Regions from separate parts of the Kitasatospora sp. NPDC086801 genome, predicted to be linked through region 1. Evidence: riboswitches for the same ligand, from Rfam matches in the RefSeq annotation. Region 1 holds a riboswitch; each other region holds the start of a gene.
What was found. A riboswitch is a leader RNA that binds a small molecule or an ion and turns the genes downstream of it on or off. The one in region 1 is predicted to bind thiamine pyrophosphate.

Region 1 (10,279 bases):
GCGGTGAAACCGTCGTCCCCGGCCAGCGCGGGGTGCATCACCTTGAGGGCGACGACCCGGTCCAGCCGGGTGTCGGTGCCCTTGTAGACGGTGGACATCCCGCCGGTCGCGATGCGCTGCTCGACCCGGTACCGGCCGTCGAGCAGGGTACCGATCAGCGGGTCGTGCAATGCCATGTCCACCCGGGGAGTCTAGTGCCGCAGGCATCGGCCGGGCCCGGAGGACATCGCCTCCGGGCCCGGCTGTGCCCGGTTTGTGACACGGCACACGCGGGCGGGTGCCCGGGCGTCCCGGCGTCAGAACGCCGGGTGCTCGCGGGTGTCCAGCTCCGCCCGGCCGGCCATCGCCGAGGAGGCCTCGGCGTGGAACCGGCGCGGGATGCGGCCGGCCCGGTGGGCGAACCGGCCCGCCTCGGCGGCGTGCCGCATCGCCTCGGCCATCAGCACCGGGTCCTGCGCCCTGGTCACCGCGGAGGCGAGCATCACCGCCGCGCAGCCCAGTTCCATCGCCAGCGCGACGTCCGAGGCGGTGCCGGCGCCCGCGTCCAGGATCACCGGGACGCCCGCGCCCTCCACGATCAGCTGGAAGTTGTGCGGGTTGCGGATGCCCAGACCGGAGCCGATCGGCGAGCCCAGCGGCATGATCGCCGCGCAGCCGACGTCCTCCAGCTTGCGGGCCAGCACCGGGTCGTCGTTGGTGTACGGCAGCACCGTGAAGCCGTCGTCGACCAGGGTCTCGGCGGCGTCCAGCAGTTCGATCGGGTCCGGCAGGAGGGTCCGCTCGTCGGCGATCACCTCCAGCTTCACCCAGTCGGTGCCGAGCGCCTCGCGGGCCAGCCGGGCGGTCAGCACGGCCTCCCCGGCGGTGAAGCAGCCCGCCGTGTTGGGCAGCACCCGGATGCCGTTGCGGGTCAGCACGTCCAGGACGGAGCCCTGGGTGCCGGCGTCGACCCGGCGCATCGCCACGGTGGTCAGCTCGGTGCCGGAGGCCAGCAGCGCCCGTTCCAGGATCTCCAGACTGGGTGCGCCGCCGGTGCCCATGATCAGCCGGGAGCCGAAGGACGCCCCGGCGATGGTCAGCAGGTCGTCAGCCATGTCAGCCTCCCTGGACGGCGGTGAGGATCTCGATCCGGTCGCCTGCCGACAGCTCCGTGGCCGGCCACGAACTGCGGGGCACCACAGCCTCGTTGAGGGCGGCGGCGACGCCGCTGTGGGCGGCGCTGAGGGTGGCCACCACCTCCGCGAGGGTGGTCGTGGCGGACACCCGGCGGGGCTCGCCGTTGACGGTCAGTGCGATCTCGGCCGGTTCGATCTCGGCCGGTGTGGTCTTGGCCGGTGTGGTCTTGGCCGGTGTGGTCTGGGGCGGTGTGGTCTGGGGTGGTGCGATCTCGGTCATGCGGAGGCCTTCGTGGTGGAGCGGTCGGGGAAGAACCGGGTGGGTGTGAACGGCTGTGCAAGCTCGGGGAGTTCGCCGGTCGCCAGGTACTCGGCGAGCAGGTCGGCGGTCACCGGGGTGAGCAGCACGCCGTTGCGGTAGTGGCCGGTGGCGGCGACCAGCCCGGGCAGCGCGGTCGGGCCCAGCAGCGGGGCGTTGTCCGGCGAGCCGGGCCGCAGCCCGGCGGAGGTCTCCAGCAGCGGGAGTTCGGTGATGCCCGGCACCAACTCGTGGGCGTCGCGCAGCAGTTCGTACACCCCGCCGGCGGTGACCGTGGTGTCGTAGCCCTGCTCCTCGGTGGTCGCGCCGATCACCAGTTCGCCGTTCTCCCGGGGCACTAGGTACAGGTGCTGGCCGCGCACCACCGCGCGGACGTTGCGGGACAGGAACGGCCGGTACGCCTCGGGGATCCGCAGCCGCAGGATCTGCCCCTTCACCGGGCGGACGGCCGGCAGCACGCCCTCCGGTAGCCCGGGCAGCCGGTGGCTGTGCGGGCCGGCCGCGAGCACCACCTGCTCGGCGGTCAGGGTCTCGCCGGTGCCGAGCCGGGCACCGACCGCGCGGCCGCCCTCGACCAGCAGCTCGACGGCCTCGGCGCGGTGGATCACCACCTCGGCGAGCTCGCAGGCGGCCACCAGGGCGGTCAGCAACCGGCGCGGATCCACCTGGTGGTCGTCCGCGACGTGCAGGCCGCCGCGCACGCCGGGGGCGAGCATCGGCTCCATCCTGCGGGCCTCCCGGCCGGTCAGCCAGGTCGAGTCCAGGCCGAGCCGCTGGTGGAAGGCGTGCAGCTCGCGCAGTTCCTCGCGGTCGTCGGAGTCCAGCGCGACGGCGACGGTGCCGCACCGGCGGTACCCGGTGTCCAGGCCGCCGCTCGCCTCGGTGAGTTCGGCGGCGAAGTCCCCGTACCGCTGGTTGGAGGCCATGCCGAGGCGCAGCAGCGGCTCCTCGCCGTACTGCAGTTCGGTGACCGGGGCGAGCATCCCGGCCGCGACCCCGGCCGCCCCGCCGCCGGGGGAGAGATCGACCACCACGATTCTCTTCAGCCCGCGCTGTGCGGCGCGCCAGGCGACGGCGAGGCCGATGATGCCCCCGCCGATCACCAGCACGTCGGCGCGGGTTCCTTCGGGCAAGCGTGACAAGGCTGCTCTTCTCCCTTCGCCGGAATGACCCGGATCAGGTTCGGACGGTCGCGGGCCGTGCCAGCCCGCCTCTCAGCCCGGTACGCCGGGCTCCCGTGATGGTGTCCCCACCATAACGCCGGGGGCGGGCCCGGCCGAAGGCCCGTACGCAGGGTGGACGGGCTCATGGGCCCCCGGGGCCCGTGAGTACAGTGACGGGCGTGGCAGAGCTGAGCGGAACGGATCAGGTGGTCGTCGTCGGGGCCGGGCTGGCCGGGGCGCAGTGCGCCCTGAAGCTGCGGCAGGGCGGCTGGCGGGGGCGGATCACGCTGGTCGGGGAGGAGCCGCACGCGCCGTACGACCGGCCGCCGCTCTCCAAGGACGTGCTGCTCGGCAAGGCCGACGCCACCACCCTGGACATCGACTACCCGCACCTGGGCATCGAACTGCTCACCGGCCGCCGCGCCACCGGCCTCACCCCCGGCGTGCTGCACACCGACGCCGGCGACCTCCCGTACGACGCCCTGGTGATCGCCACCGGCGCCACCCCGCGCGCCCTGCCCGGCGCCGAGCGCGCGCACCTGCTGCACACCCTGGACGACGCGCTGGCGCTGCGCGCCCTGCTGCGGCCCGGCCTGCGGCTGGTGCTGGTCGGCGCGGGCTGGATCGGCGCCGAGGTGTCCACCGCCGCCCGCGCGGCCGGCTGCGAGGTGACGGTGGTCGAGGCGGGCCCGGCGCCCGTCCCCGGCGCGCTGCCGGCCGAGGTCGGTTCGGCGATGGCCGCCTGGTACGCCGAGGCCGGCGTCGACCTGCGCTGCGGGGTCGGCGTCGCCGCCGTCGAGGAGGGCGCGGTGCTGCTGGCGGACGGCTCGCACCTGCCCGCCGACGCGGTCGTGGTCGGTGTCGGCGCCCGGCCCGCGACGGGCTGGCTGGCCGGTTCCGGCGTGGAGCTGGACGGCGCCGGCGCGGTCCTGGTGGACGAGCGGCTGCGCACCGGCCTGCCCGGCGTCTTCGCGGCCGGGGACTGCGTCAGCTACCCGTCCGCCCGCGCCGGTGCCCGGCTGGTCGTCCAGCACTGGGACCACGCGCTGCAGTCCGGCGAGGCCGTGGCCGCCGCCGTCCTCGGCGCGGACGCACCGCCGTACGACCCGGTGCCGTACTTCTGGTCGGAGCAGTTCGGGCGGATGGTCCAGTACGCCGGGCGGCACGCCGAGGGCGACGAACTGCTGTGGCGCGGCGGCCCGCTGGACGCCTCCTGGACGGCGCTCTGGCTGCGCGACGGGGTGCCGAGAGCGCTGCTGGCCGTCGACCGACCGCGCGACCTCACCCAGGGCCGCCGGCTGATCGAGCGCGGCACCGCGCTGGACCGGACCCGCGCGGCGGACCCCTCGGTGCCGCTGAAGTCGGCGGTCGCGGGGTAGGTCTGGTGCGCGGCGGGCCCCGGAGGTGGCAGTCTGGTGGCGTGAGCGAGATCGAAAGCAAGATTGAAGCCCTGGTCACCGAGTGGATGTACCTCCCCGACATCTCGGAGCAGTGGGGGGTCCGGGTCACCGAGGTGCGCGACCTGGTCAAGAGCGGCGGGCTGATCGCCGTCCGGCGGGGCCCGAACAAGTCGCTGCAGGTCCCTGCGGCGTTCATCGACGGCCAGGGGCTGGTCAAGCACCTGTCCGGCACCCTGACCGTGCTGCGCGACTGCGGGTACAACGACGTGGAGATCCTGGAGTGGCTCTTCACCGAGGACCCGTCGCTGCCCGGCAGCCCGATCCAGGCGCTGCGCGAGAACCGCGGCACCGAGGTCAAGCGCCGCGCCCAGGCGATGCTGATCTGATGGCGGCGGACACGCCGCGCCGGCGGCTGGCCGACGCCCGGCTGTACCTGTGCACCGACGCCCGCCGGGAGCAGGGCGACCTCGCCGAGTTCCTGGACGCGGCGCTGGCGGGCGGCGTGGACGTCGTCCAGCTCCGCGACAAGGGCCTGGAGGCCAAGCAGGAGCTGGCGGCGCTGGAGGTCTTCGCGGACGCCTGCCGCCGCCACGGCAAGCTGCTGGCCGTCAACGACCGGGCCGACGTCGCGCACGCGGCCCGGCCGGACGTGCTGCACCTCGGGCAGGACGACCTGCCGGTGCCGGCCGCCCGGGCGATCCTCGGCGACGAGGTGCTGATCGGCCGGTCCTGCCACGCCGAGTCCGAGGTGGACGCGGCGGTCGCCGAGCCCGGCGTGGACTACTTCTGCACCGGCCCGGTCTGGCCGACCCCGACCAAGCCGGGCCGCCCGGCGCCGGGCCTCGGCCTGGTCTCGTACGCGGCGAAGCAGAGCACCGACCGGCCGTGGTTCGCCATCGGCGGCATCGACCTCGGCAACCTCGACGAGGTGCTGGCCGCCGGCGCCCGCCGGATCGTGGTGGTCCGTGCCATCACGGCCGCCGACGACCCGCAGGCCGCCGCCGCCGAACTCTCCCGGCGGGTGCGCTCGGCCTGACCGGCCGCGCGGCCGGGGCCGCCGCCGTTCTCAGTACTTGCGGACGGTGGCGGCCTCGGCCAGGGCCAGCAGCACCGTGCGGGCCTGCTCGTCGGCGAGCGGCGCCGCCTCCAGCGCGGCCAGGGACTGCCGCATCAGCTCGTCGATCCGGCGCTCCACCCGCTCGGGCGCGCCGCTGCGGGCCACCAGGTCGCGCAGCCCGGCGACCTCCTCGGGCACCAGGTCCGGCGCGCCGAGCCGCTCGTCCAGGTGCCGGGCGTCGGCCGTCGGCAGGCCCCGCATCGCGTGCGCCACCAGCAGGGTGCGCTTGCCCTCGCGCAGGTCGTCCCCGGCCGGCTTGCCGGTGACCACGGGATCGCCGAAGACGCCGAGCAGGTCGTCCCGCAGCTGGAAGGCCTCGCCCAGCGGCAGCCCGAAGGCCCCGAACGCCGCCACCAGCTCCGGGCCGGCCCCGGCCAGCAGCGCGCCGACCTGCAGCGGCCGCTCGATCGTGTACTTCGCCGACTTGTAGTGCAGCACCGTCTGCGCCCGCTCCAGCGCGCCCTCGTCGGCGGAGTCGCCGGCCACCGGCTCCAGGACGTCCAGGTACTGGCCGACCATGACCTCGGTGCGCATCAGGTCGAACGCCGGCTTGGCGGCCAGCACGGCGGCCGGCTCCAGGCCCGAGCGCAGGAACAGCTCGTCGCACCAGATCAGCAGCAGGTCGCCGAGCAGCACCGCCGCCGAGGCGCCGTACTGCTCGCGGTCGCCGCGCCAGCCGCTCGCCCGGTGCAGCGCCTCGAAGCGGCGGTGGATCGAGGGCAGGCCGCGGCGGGTGTCGCTGCGGTCCATCAGGTCGTCGTGCACCAGGGCGCTCGCCTGGAGCAGTTCCAGCGCGGCCGCCGCGTTCGCGATGCCCTCGCCGCCGGCCGGGCCGCCGGCGCCGCGCCAGCCCCAGTAGCAGAAGGCCGGGCGCAGCCGCTTGCCGCCGTCCAGCAGGAAGTCGCGCAGGGCGTCGGCGGCCGGCACGAGCTGCGGGGAGATCTTGCCCAGCAGGGCGGACTGGCCGTCCATGAACGCGGCGAGGGCGGCGTTGACGCGCGCGCGGACGTCCTCCACGTCTATGGGGTTGGCCGGTACGGGGGTGGCCGGCCGGTTGCTGGACGAGGTCACGATGAGGCTCCGCTGGTTCGCTGGGGTGCAGCAAGCGTAGCGGGGCGGCACGGAACGGATGTGCGAACGGGCGGGCGGGCGGACCGGGCGCCGGCGTCGAACGTCAGTCGGAATCCGTCGGACCATCGGATGGAATGTCGTCCACCGCTTGTCTCAATCCGTGGTACCGAGTTGTCCGGCTCCTTCGAACGCCCGATAACCTGCCGACATGGCACTCGGCATCGCTTCCACCAGACCGGACCGCGCACTGACGGTCCGCGAACTCCTGGCGGCCGGAAAGCGGTCCTTCTCCTTCGAGTTCATGCCCCCGCGCACCGAGGTCGGCGAGCAGAGACTCTGGGACGCCATCCGTCGGCTCGAACCGCTGGACCCCAGCTTCGTCTGCATGACGTACGGCGCCGGCGGCTCCTCGCGCGAGCGCACCGTCAACATGGTCGGCCGGATCGCCACCGAGACCACGCTGACCCCGGTCGCCCACCTCACCGCCGTCGACCACTCGATCGCCGAACTGCGCAACATCATCGGCCAGTACGCCGACCAGGGCGTGCGCAACGTCCTCGCGGTCCGCGGCGACCCGCCCGGCGACCCCATGGGTGAATGGGTCAAGCACCCCGACGGCGTCACCTACGCGTACGAGCTGGTGGAGCTGATCAAGGGCATCGGCGACTTCTGCGTCGGCGTCGCCGCCTCGCCGAACATGCACCCGCGCTCCACCGACTGGGACGACGACATCCGGCACTTCGTCGGCAAGGTCCGGGCCGGCGCCGACTACGCGATCACCCAGATGTTCTTCGAGGTCGACGACTACCTGCGGCTGCGCGACCGGGTCGTCGCCGCCGGCTGCGAGACGCCGATCATCCCGGAGATCATGCCGGTCACCAACGCCAAGCAGTTGGAACGCTTCCCCCAGCTGAGCGGCTCCGCCTTCCCCGTCGACCTGGAGGCCCGTCTGCGGGCCGCCGTCGACGACCCGGCGGCGCTGCGTGCCATCGGCATGGAACACGCCACCTCGATGGCCGAACGCCTCCTCGCCGAGGGCGCGCCCGGCCTGCACTTCATCACGCTCAACCACTCCACGGCGACGCTGGAGATCTACCAGAACCTCGGCCTGCACCAGCGCCCCGCGTAGGTCCTCTCCGCTCCCCGCGAGCAGCGGGAACGCGATGCGGTACCCCGGCCGTTGAACCGGTACAGTCGCCGCACACGCGCGGCGAGCGCGGGCACGCGACTGGAGGTAGCGGGCGGATGGGCATCGGATACCTGCTGCTGTACGTCGCGTTGGCGGTGGTGGCGCTCTGGCTGGTCGCCGAGGTGCTGCTGCAGAACCGGGCCCCGCTGCACTGGCGGGGCCTCGCCCTGGCCGGCTTCCTCGGAGTGGCCGCCGGCATGGCGCTCGGCTCCGTCCCGGTGATCGGCGCCGGCGCCGCCCTCTTCGCGGCCGGCCAGACCTTCGTCACCCTCTCCGTCAAGCGCGGCTACCGGGCCGGCTGGTCGCTGCGCAAGGCCGACGGCTCCCTGCCCGGCCCGCTCGCCAAGGTGCCGCTGCTCGGCGCCCTCACCGGCGGCGCGGCCGCCGTGGCCGCCGTCGAGGCCACCGAGAAGCGGATCGGCGAGGTCAGCGCCGTCGAGGAGGCCCCGGCCGCCGCCCCCGCCCCGGTCGCCGAGGACGTCCCCGAGGTCGAGCAGACCGCCGCCTTCGAGATGCAGGAACTCGCCCAGGACGGCGTCTACGCGCCCGCCTACTACGAGCAGCAGCCGCACGACCCCTACGCCGACGTCTTCCAGTCCGGCTACGACACCGCCCAGCCGCAGCCGTCCTACGAGCAGCAGCAGTGGCAGCAGACCCAGCAGCAGCCCGCCTTCGCCTACGACCAGGGCTACGGGGCCTACCCGCAGCAGCAGCCCGACCCGTACAACGGCTACCCGCAGCAGGAGCAGTACCAGCCCTACCCGCAGCAGCAGCCCGGCTGGGAACAGCACCCCCAGCAGCAGTGGCAGACCCCCCAGCAGCACCCGGACCAGCAGCACCCCGACCAGCACCCCGGCCAGCAGCCCCAGGGCATCCCGCAGCAGCCGTCCTACGAGCACACCTACGGCTACCAGCAGCAGAACACCTGGCCCCAGGGCTGACGGACCCTACGCGGGGCCGATCAGGTTGGCGGCGATGCAGGCGGACATGCCGGCCCGGGCCAGCCCGCCGCCGGGGTGGGCCGCGCCGCCGATCAGGTAGAGGCCGGGGACGGGCGACTCGTTGGGCGGCTGGAGCCACCAACCGCCGGATCCGGCGAGCGCGGGCCGGGGGACCGACCCGCCGAGGGCGCCGGTCTCCCGGCGGGTGTCGTCCGGGGTGCGCACGACCCGCCACAGCACCCGCTCGCGCAGGCCCAGACCGGCGGCGTCGGCGTGCGCCAGCAACTGGTCCGCGTAGCGGTCGGCGAACCCGGGCGCGGTCCAGTCGACGTCGCCCTGGGCGGGGACCGTCGCGGTCAGCACCACGCTCTCGTGCGCGTCGTCGGGGCGCAGCGCGGGATCGTCGGGGCGCAGCACCTGCAGGGTGGGGCGCCCGCAGGGCGGGTCCGAGAGGGTCAGGGCGTTCTGCTCGGCCGCCGGATCGGCGGCGTGCACCACCGTCCGGTGCGGGGTGCCGTCCGGCCGGGCGCCGCGCAGCGCGAGCAGCACGCTGAACCGGCCGGGCACCTCGAACGGCTCCCAGTGGTCGGTGTCCAGGCCCGGCCACCGGGCGAGACCGTCATGGAACAGGGCCCTGGTGTCCATCGAGGAGACCACCAGGTCCGCGTCGATCCGCCCGTCCGGGGTGTCGACGCCGCGGGCCCGGCCGTCCTCGACCAGCACCCCGGTGACCGGGGTGTCGAAGCGGAACTCCACCTTGCGCAGCTCGCAGCGCCGGTACACGGCGTCCGCCAGGGCCCGCAGGCCGCCCCGGACGTACCAGACACCGAAGGACTGCTCCATGTACGGCAGCACGGTGGCCCCGGCCGGGGCTGACCCGGGGGGCAGGCCGAAGCGCAGGGCGTGCTCCTCCAGCAGCGCGGTGAGGCCGGGGTGGCCGCCGAGTTCGCGGGCGGCGACGTCGGCGAGGGTCCACGGGCGGGGCCGGCCGAGCCGGGCGAGCGGGCCGCGCCGGGGCGGGACGGGGTAGGGATCGGTGTCCAGCGGTGACCGGTCGGCCGGGAGCGGCTCCTCCAGGAGCGGGCGGCGGGTGGCCTCCCAGACCGTCCGGCCGTGGTTCATGACCGCGCTCCAGCGGGCGCCCGAGCCGGCGCCGAAGGCGGCGTCCAGGGCCTGGCTGACGCCGCCGCGGGAAGCGTTGGGCAGGCTGACTGCGGTGCCGTCCGGGAACAGGTGCCGGCTCTCCGGCGCCACCGGGGCGAGGTCGACGAGCTGCTCCAGCGGCTCCTTGCCGGTCTTCAGCGCGAGGTCGCGGTAGACGGCCGGGAGGGTGAGCAGACCGGGGCCGGTGTCGAAGGCGAAGCCGTCGCGCTCGTACCGGCCGACCATGCCCCCGTACGTGCCGCCGGCCTCGCAGACCGTCACCCGGTGTCCGAGGGTGGCCAGCCTGGAGGCCGCCGCGAGCCCGCTCATTCCTGCGCCGATGATGACGATCCGTGCCATGGCACCTGATCCTAGGGCGTGACCTGGCAGGGCCCGGCGGGCTCCGTCCTCAGGGCCGTGGGGCGTACGGGCGGTCCGCCTCCTGCTCGCGGGCGGCGGACCGGGCGTCGCGGGCGTCGCGGCGTTCGCGGCGGCGGGCCCGGAAGGCGCGGATCCGGTTGACCGCGAACCAGACCAGCAGCAGGCCGACGGCGAGCAGGACGGCGGCGATCGAGGCGGCCAGCCAGGGGTGGAAGATCGCCAGGGAGACCAGCCCGGCCACCGACAGGTCCTCCGCCAGGCTGACCGCGATGTTGCTGGCCGGTTCGGGCGAGGTGTTGACCGCCATCCGCAGCGAGGCCTTGACCAGGTGGCTGACCAGTGCCGTGGTGCCGCCCATCGCGCCCGCCGCGACCTCGCCGAGCGAGCCCGGGTCGGTGCTCGCGATCAGCGCGCCGACGGTGGCGCCCGCGATCGGCCGG
Region 2 (3,921 bases), on a different contig from region 1:
TCACCAGCTGCGGGCGGGCCCGCACCAGGTCGATGCCCGGCCCGGCGATCCGCGCCCCGCCCGGCAGCGGGGAGCCCGGGCGCAGCCGGCCGAGCAGCGGCAGGGTCCGTTCGAACAGGAACACCCGCCGGTACTCCGGTGCCGAGGCGGCCACCCGGTTCAGCGCCACCGAGGAGAAGCTCATGATCCGGGCCGCGGGGCGCTCGCCCTCCCGGCTCGCACCGATCTTGAAGCGTTCGAGCGTCCGCAGCAGTTCGGCCTCCACCCGGCCGCGGTAGCGCACCGGGTGCTTGGTCTCGATCGCCAGGTCCACCGGGCGGCCGCAGTCCACCACCAGTTCCAGCAGCCGCTCCAGCCGCAGCACGCCGCGCAGCTCGGGATCGGTGCTGGGGCGGCCGGTCTTCCAGGCTCCGAAGTCGTACGCCTCCAGCTCGGCGAGCGTCATCGCCGAGACGGTGCCCTGGCCGTTGGAGACCCGGCCGATCCGGCGGTCGTGCACGCAGACCAGCTCGCCGTCGGCGGTCAGCCGGACGTCGCACTCGACCGCGTCCGCGCCCTCGTCGAGCGCGCGCCGGTACGCCGCCAGGGTGTGCTCGGGCAGGGCGTGCGAGGAACCGCGGTGGGCGATCACCTGGACGGTCGGCGTGCTGCGCGCCGCCGTCGAGGGCAGGTCTGGGCTGGTCACGGGCCCCACGATAGGCGGCCGAAGTGACGCGGAGGCGAAGACGGCCCCAACCTGCGGGGCCGTCTTCGGTGCCGGTCGATCAGCTCCGCGCGGCCCTGCGGGTCAGCGGGGTGAGCGCCCAGGTGACCAGGGCCGGCACCAGGAAGGCGAACAGCGAGGCGGACGTCCACTCCTGCGGGGTGAAGTGCAGGGCGTTCTGGGCGGAGGTCCAGAAGTCCGTCCACCAGCCGGCCACCGGGGTCGGCGCGATGAACTGGTAGACCGCGAAGCCGAGCACCCACGGCAGCAGCATCAGGCGGCGTGAGGGCGCGTCGGCGGAGAGGTTCCAGCCGTGCCGGCCGGCGCCGAAGAAGTAGTCCACCGCCAGCACCGCCAGCAGCGGCACGAAGACCGAGCCGATCAGGCCGAGGAAGTTGGTGTAGGTGTCGGTGAACTTGTCGATCTGCAGCGCCAGCACGGTGATCAGCAGGCCGATCCCGCCGGTCAGCACCCGGCGGTCCACCTTCGGCAGCAGGTTCTGCACCGACATCGCGGTCGAGTACACGTTGGCGAAGGACTGGTCCGTCTCGCGCAGCACCAGCACCAGCAGGAACAGCCAGCCGGCCCAGACGCCGAGGAAGGAGCCGAAGATCTTGTTCGGGTCGCCGTCGGACTGCAGCAGGGCCATCAGGCCGAGCACGTAGCACCAGACCTGGGCGATCGTGTAGCCGGAGAAGCTGCCCCAGAACGCCGAGCGCGGGGTGCGCGAGTGCCGGGTGTAGTCGGCGGCCAGCGGGACGAAGGAGATCGACACCGCGATCATCGCGTCGGTGGCGCCCAGGAAGCCGTGCCAGTTGCCGGCGCCCGGGTCGGGCACCCCCTGGCGGCCCAACTGGACGGTGAAGTACACCATCGCGACGGCGACCGCACCGGCCACGAAGCGGCGCAGCACCGCGATCGAGCCCAGCGGCCAGATGGTCAGCGCGGTGGTCAGCGCGCCCGCCAGGAGCACGAACAGCCAGCGGTAGCCGTCGGTGTGGGCGACGGTCTGCGCGCCCGCCGCGATCGTCAGCAGCTCGAACACGCCCCAGCCGACGCACTGGACGATGTTCAGCACGGTCGGGACGTACGACAGCCGGGTGCCGAACAGCCCGCGCAGGTTCGCCATCGCGGGCGCGCCGGTACGGGCCCCGATCAGCGCGGCCACGCCGAGCATCGCGGTGCCGACCACGGTGCCGGCCACGATCGCGGTCACCGCGGCGGCCAGCGACAGCTCGCTGCCCTTGGCCCCGAGCACGGTCGCGGCGGTGGAGAAGCCGATCAGGCTGACGCCCAGGTTCATCCAGAGCGCGAAGTGGTCCCGGAAGCGCAGCGTGCGCGGCGGCTCGGTGTCCAGCACGAGCGGCGCCTCGGCGCGCTCCGGGCGGTCCAGGACGGCGGCTGGTGCGGCGGGGCGACCCGCGTGGCCGCCGTCACCGCCGTCACCGCCGTGAGCGGTCGTGGACGGTTCGGGGAAACCCTTGGACGCGGGCGCGTCCGAAGAAGAGGATGGCGAAGCAGGCGGCATGGCCGATACTCCCTACGCCGGCATTACCCGGACAGGTTCCGGCGGTCTGCGCCCCCTCGACGGTCCGCCCACGATCCCGTGGCGTACGGTCGACCAGCGCACTCTCAGCCTGGATGGTCCAAGCTCCCGCGTGTCAGTTGTGAGCGACAGGCTAACCGGCCCGGGGGTGAACGCCAAGGCCACGGGGTGTGCGGCCCGCATCGCGGGACACCCGGCCGAGGTGGGGGAGCCTCCGGTCGTCGGCCTGGTCGTCGGCCTGGTCGTCGGCCTGGTCGTCGGTGCCGGACAGCCCGGTCTTCGGTCCGGCTGTCGGCGGCGGCTAAGGATTCTTATGAGTTATTCAGAGGGGTCCTTACGGCAATCGAATCGTCAGTACGAAAAACTATGGTCCTTGGTTCTGTCAGCTATGGAGGTCGTCCGTGAGCACCGAGCGCGAGGTTGGGCCCACCGGGCCGCAGGGGGAGCAGCCCTCGGGCGGCCCGGCGGCGGCTGTTCCCGCTTCTGACGGCCACGCCTCTGGCGGGCACCAGCCGACACTGGCCTTCGGCCGGGTCCCCGAGCCCGAGCCCGGGGCCGCGTCGGCCGCCGGGGCCGCGCCGGCCGCCGGGGCCGCGCTGGCCGACGGCGTCCCGGCCGAGGGCGGGCACAAGCCCACCGTGGCCTTCACCAAGGTCCCCGCGCCGGAGGCGGCCCCGCAGGTTCCGGCCGCGCCCGTCGCCGACGCGCCCGCCGCCCCCGTCGAAGCCGCCACCGGCTACATCGACGCGCCGCCGCCGGTTCTGCCGCCCGCCCCACCGATCCCGGCCGCGCCGGCGGCGCCCGTCGCGCCCGTCGCGCCCGGTGTCGAGAGCCCGGCCCTGCCGCCGGGTGCCAACCCGTACGCCACCCCGGCCCACGGCGTCCCCGCCGCCGGCGCGCACGACCCGTACGGCACCCCGGCCGCCCCCGGCGTGCCCGCCGCGCACCCGGCGCCCGGCCACCACCCGTTCGGCGCCGGCCAGCCGCTCGGCGGCTGGGGCGCCGCCCACGACGCCACCGGCGGCGGCGCGGGTTACCCGGGCGGCCCGGCCGGACCGCTCGGCTACCCGGCCGACTACCCCGGCGGCCCCGGCGGCCCGCGCAAGAAGCGCGGCGGCCTGGTCGCCCTGATCGCCGCCGTCGCGCTGGTCGCCGGCGTGGCCGGCGGTGCGCTCGGCGTCACCGTCGCGGACCGCAACGACAGCACCAACAGCGCCGACGACCACCGCAGCACCACCGTCCAGGCCAGCAACACCCAGAAGAACGAACCCGCCCCCGGCTCGATCGCCGGCATCGCGCAGAAGGCGCTGCCCAGCGTCGTCACCATCAAGGCGCAGGGCAACGGCGAGTCGGGCACCGGCACCGGCTTCGTCTTCGACACCGAGGGCCACATCCTCACCAACAACCACGTGGTCGCGCCGACCCTCAACGGTGGCAAACTGACCGTCAAGTTCGCCGACGGCAGCTCCTACAACGCCTCCGTCCTGGGCCACGCCGAGGGCTACGACGTCGCCGTGATCAAGATCGACAACCCGCCGAAGAGCAAGTTGGCCCCGCTTCCGCTGGCCGACTCCGACAAGGTCAACGTCGGCGACGCCACCGTCGCGATCGGTGCGCCGTACGGCCTGGAGTCCACCGTCACCAGCGGCATCGTCAGCGCCAAGGACCGCCC
Region 3 (3,921 bases), on a different contig from region 1:
GGCCCGGAAGGCGGATGGACGAAGGAGGCGGGCAGCGGTGAAGCTGTTCCGGCTGGACGAACTGGACACCGAACGCGCGGCGAACGACGGCGCGTACCTGCGCTTCCTGCGCGAACCGCGGATGTCCGCCGGGCTCTACGCGCTCTCCCCCGGTGACGCCGACCCGCAGACCGTGCACGACCAGGACGAGATCTACCAGGTGATCAGCGGCCGCGCCGAACTGACCGTCGGCGCCGAGACCGCCACCGTCGGGCGCGGCACCGTCGTCTACGTCCCGGCCGGCACCCCGCACCGCTTCCACCACGTCACCGAGGAGCTCCGGGTCCTGGTGGTGTTCTCCCCGCCCGAGGACTGACTGCCCAGGACCGCCCAGGACCGCCCAGGACCGCCCAGGACCGCCTGGGACCGCCTAGGACCGCCCAGGACGGTCTAGGGTCCTGGGCATGAGCAAGAGCCTGACGGAAGAACTCTGGGCGGCCATCGAGTCGGTGTACGCCGAGATCCTCGCCCACCCCTTCATCGGTGGCCTCACCGACGGCACCCTGCCGCGTGCGGCCTTCCGCCACTTCGTCGTCCAGGACTCGCACTACCTGCGCGACTACGCCCGCGCCCTCGCCGTCTGCGCCGCCAAGGCGCCCGGCGAGGAGGACGTGCGGGCCTTCGCCGACGACGCGGTCGGCGCGCTGGCCGCCGAACAGGGCATGCACGCCGAGTTCCTGACCGCCTTCGGCGGCAGCGCCGAACAGGCCGCCGTCGAACCGGTGCTGCCCACCACCCGGGCCTACACCAGCTACCTGCTGGCCACCGTCTACGGCGGCTCCTTCGCCGAGGCCGTCGGCGCGGTGCTGCCCTGCTACTGGATCTACGCCCGGGTCGGCGAGGCGCTGCTCGCCCAGGGCTCCCCCGACCCGCTGTACGCCAAGTGGATCGCCACCTACGGCGACGAGGCGTTCCAGTCCGTCGTCCGCCGGGTGCTGGCGCTCACCGACCGGCTCGGCGAGGAGATCTCGCCCGCCGAACGGCGCCGGGTCGTCGAGCACTTCGCGACCACCTCGCGCTACGAGTGGATGTTCTGGGACGCCGCCTGGCGGGGTGAGCGCTGGCCGGTCTGACCGCTGGTCGCAGGGCGTCCGGCACCCTTCCCGGGGGTCGTCCCCGAGGCCCGGACCCGGGTCTCCCCGGGGCCCCGGGTCGGGGTGATCTAGGGGTTCTCTCCGGGCCGGCAGGCCTCGTTCCGGCCCTGGTGTCCCCGTACGATCGAAGTACCGAAGCAAGCGGGATACGGCACCAGACGGCAGCCGACCCCACGGGGAGAGAAGGATCAGACATGGCTGAGCTCTGGAAGTCGCTGCCCTCCTGGGTGCGGAACATCGTCATCCCGGTGCTGGTCCTGGTGCTGCTCTGGAACATCGTGGGATTCGTCTTCGGTGTCGTCGGCGCCCTGCTGAGCATCATGATCAAGGTGCTGGTGGTCGCCGGCATCGCCGCCGCCGTGGTGGTCCTGGTGAAGAAGGCCGCCAAGGGCTGAGGAACCGCACGAGGCCCGGCCCCTGTCCAGGGGGCCGGGCCTTTCGGCGTTCCGGGCGCGGGTTTCGGCCACCCGGACCCCCTCTGGACCTGCGGCGATCGGCTCGCTACGGTGTTGGGCGTCATGTGCAGGCAACACCGCCTGCCGACGCGGGAGCTCGGAGCACCGGGCTGAGAGGGCGCTGACCGGGACGTCGACGGACGGACCGACGGCTGCGTCGACCGCAGGAACCTGACCGGGTAATGCCGGCGTAGGGAGTATGAGGTCAGATGACCACGTTCGAAGCACAGCCGCAGCCTGCCCGCAGCACCGGGACCAGCGGCACCGGGGCCGGCACCGCCGCCGCAGCCACCGTCACCAGCGCGGGCACCGGCTACCCGACCCCGGCCTGGCGCAAGGCCTACCGCGAGGGGTCCCGGCCCGACCTGCGGGTCCCGTTCCGCGAGGTGCAGCTCACCAACGGCAGGACCGTCCCGCTGTACGACACCTCCGGCCCGTACACCGACCAGGCCTTCGAGCCCGACGTGCGGCGCGGTCTGCCCGCCCTGCGCGACGCCTGGATCCGCCAGCGCGGCGACGTCGAGGAGTACGACGGCCGCGAGGCGCGCCCCGAGGACGACGGGATCAAGCACACCTCGCCGCGCGGCGGAAACCTGCGCAACCTGGACGCCGTCTTCCCGGGCCGCCCGCGCCGCCCGCTGCGTGGCCGCGGTGGTGCCGCCGTCACCCAACTCGCCTACGCCAAGCGGGGCGTGGTCACCCCCGAGATGGAGTTCGTGGCGCTGCGCGAGGGCCTCGCCGCCGAGTACGTGCGGGCCGAGGTGGCCCGCGGCCGGGCCGTCATCCCGGTCAACGTGAACCACCCCGAGGTGGAGCCGGCGATCATCGGCACCAACTTCCTGGTGAAGATCAACGCCAACATCGGCAACTCCGCCGTCACCTCCTCGATCGAGGAGGAGGTGGAGAAGATGACCTGGGCCACCCGTTGGGGCGCCGACACCGTCATGGACCTCTCCACCGGCCGCAACATCCACACCACCCGCGAGTGGATCCTGCGCAACTCCCCGGTGCCGATCGGCACCGTGCCGCTCTACCAGGCCCTGGAGAAGGTCGACGGCAAGGCCGAGGAACTGAGTTGGGAGGTGTACCGGGACACCATCATCGAGCAGTGCGAACAGGGCGTCGACTACATGACCGTCCACGCCGGCGTCCTGCTCCGGTACGTCCCGCTGACCGCCCGCCGCAAGACCGGCATCGTCTCGCGCGGCGGCTCCATCATGGCCGCCTGGTGCCTGGCGCACCACCAGGAGAACTTCCTCCACACCAACTTCGAGGAGCTCTGCGACATCCTCGCGGGCTACGACGTCACCTTCTCGCTCGGCGACGGCCTGCGCCCGGGCTCCATCGCGGATGCCAACGACGAGGCGCAGTTCGCCGAACTGCGCACCCTCGGCGAACTCGGCCGGATCGCCCGTGAGCGCGACGTCCAGGTGATGATCGAGGGCCCGGGCCACGTCCCGATGCACAAGATCAAGGAGAACATGGATCTCCAGCGGGAGATCTGCGACGAGGCGCCGTTCTACACCCTCGGCCCGCTCACCACCGACGTCGCCCCCGGCTACGACCACATCACCTCGGGCATCGGCGCCGCGATGATCGCCTGGTGGGGCACCGCGATGCTCTGCTACGTCACGCCCAAGGAGCACCTGGGCCTGCCCAACCGCGACGACGTCAAGACCGGCGTGATCACCTACAAGATCGCCGCCCACGCCGCCGACCTCGCCAAGGGCCACCCCGGCGCCCAGGCCTGGGACGACGCCCTGTCCGACGCCCGCTTCGAGTTCCGCTGGGAGGACCAGTTCAACCTGGCCCTCGACCCGGAGACCGCCCGCGCCTTCCACGACGAGACCCTCCCCGCCGAACCCGCCAAGACGGCCCACTTCTGCTCCATGTGCGGCCCGAAGTTCTGCTCGATGAAGATCTCCCAGAAGATCCGCGACGAGCACGGCGACGGCTCGACGGCCGTGAACACCGAGTTCGACGCCGACGCGCTGGCCGGCATGGCGGAGAAGTCCGCCGAGTTCGCCGCCCAGGGCAACCGGGTCTACCTCCCGCTGGCGGACTGACGCTCCTGCGCCATGGGCGAGCCCTCTCCGGATGCCGGGGAGGGCTCGCCGCTCGAACGGGCCAGCCCCATCGTCTGCATTGTGCAGCTAGTGATGCTGAAGTGCCGATATGACGGCGCTCACCATCCGGGACGTCCCGGACGACCAGATCCAGACCCTGAAGGTTCGCGCCGCCCAGGCGGGCAAGTCGCTCCAGGCATTCATGCAGGACCTGATCGCCAGGGAGGCGTCCAAGCCCACGATGGCGGAGATGATGGAGCGACTGAA

Region 2: it holds a riboswitch for thiamine pyrophosphate, as region 1 does, so the genes downstream of both, ACIPLC_RS02930 (purine-cytosine permease family protein) here and thiO (glycine oxidase ThiO) in region 1, are expected to answer to the same signal.
Region 3: it holds a riboswitch for thiamine pyrophosphate, as region 1 does, so the genes downstream of both, thiC (phosphomethylpyrimidine synthase ThiC) here and thiO (glycine oxidase ThiO) in region 1, are expected to answer to the same signal.

What each region holds. Positions count from the first base shown of each region.
Region 1 is NZ_JBIVAX010000005.1:84,705-94,983, forward strand. Features, by position in the region: gene pknB (Stk1 family PASTA domain-containing Ser/Thr kinase) at 1-176, opposite strand, end outside; gene ACIPLC_RS08870 (thiazole synthase) at 297-1,094, opposite strand; gene thiS (sulfur carrier protein ThiS) at 1,096-1,395, opposite strand; gene thiO (glycine oxidase ThiO) at 1,392-2,567, opposite strand; TPP riboswitch at 2,571-2,683, opposite strand; gene ACIPLC_RS08885 (NAD(P)/FAD-dependent oxidoreductase) at 2,768-3,976, shown strand; gene ACIPLC_RS08890 (Rv2175c family DNA-binding protein) at 4,018-4,383, shown strand; gene thiE (thiamine phosphate synthase) at 4,383-5,033, shown strand; gene ACIPLC_RS08900 (polyprenyl synthetase family protein) at 5,064-6,185, opposite strand; gene metF (methylenetetrahydrofolate reductase [NAD(P)H]) at 6,394-7,314, shown strand; gene ACIPLC_RS08910 (hypothetical protein) at 7,431-8,315, shown strand; gene ACIPLC_RS08915 (phytoene desaturase family protein) at 8,322-9,818, opposite strand; gene ACIPLC_RS08920 (DUF4126 domain-containing protein) at 9,868-10,279, opposite strand, start outside.
Region 2 is NZ_JBIVAX010000001.1:641,269-645,189, reverse strand. Features, by position in the region: gene ACIPLC_RS02935 (glycerophosphodiester phosphodiesterase family protein) at 1-685, opposite strand, end outside; gene ACIPLC_RS02930 (purine-cytosine permease family protein) at 765-2,231, opposite strand; TPP riboswitch at 2,224-2,371, opposite strand; gene ACIPLC_RS02925 (S1C family serine protease) at 2,651-3,921, shown strand, end outside.
Region 3 is NZ_JBIVAX010000009.1:187,763-191,683, reverse strand. Features, by position in the region: gene ACIPLC_RS14030 (cupin domain-containing protein) at 38-355, shown strand; gene tenA (thiaminase II) at 444-1,112, shown strand; gene ACIPLC_RS14020 (DUF5326 family protein) at 1,328-1,528, shown strand; TPP riboswitch at 1,668-1,802, shown strand; gene thiC (phosphomethylpyrimidine synthase ThiC) at 1,798-3,654, shown strand; gene ACIPLC_RS14010 (FitA-like ribbon-helix-helix domain-containing protein) at 3,764-3,921, shown strand, end outside.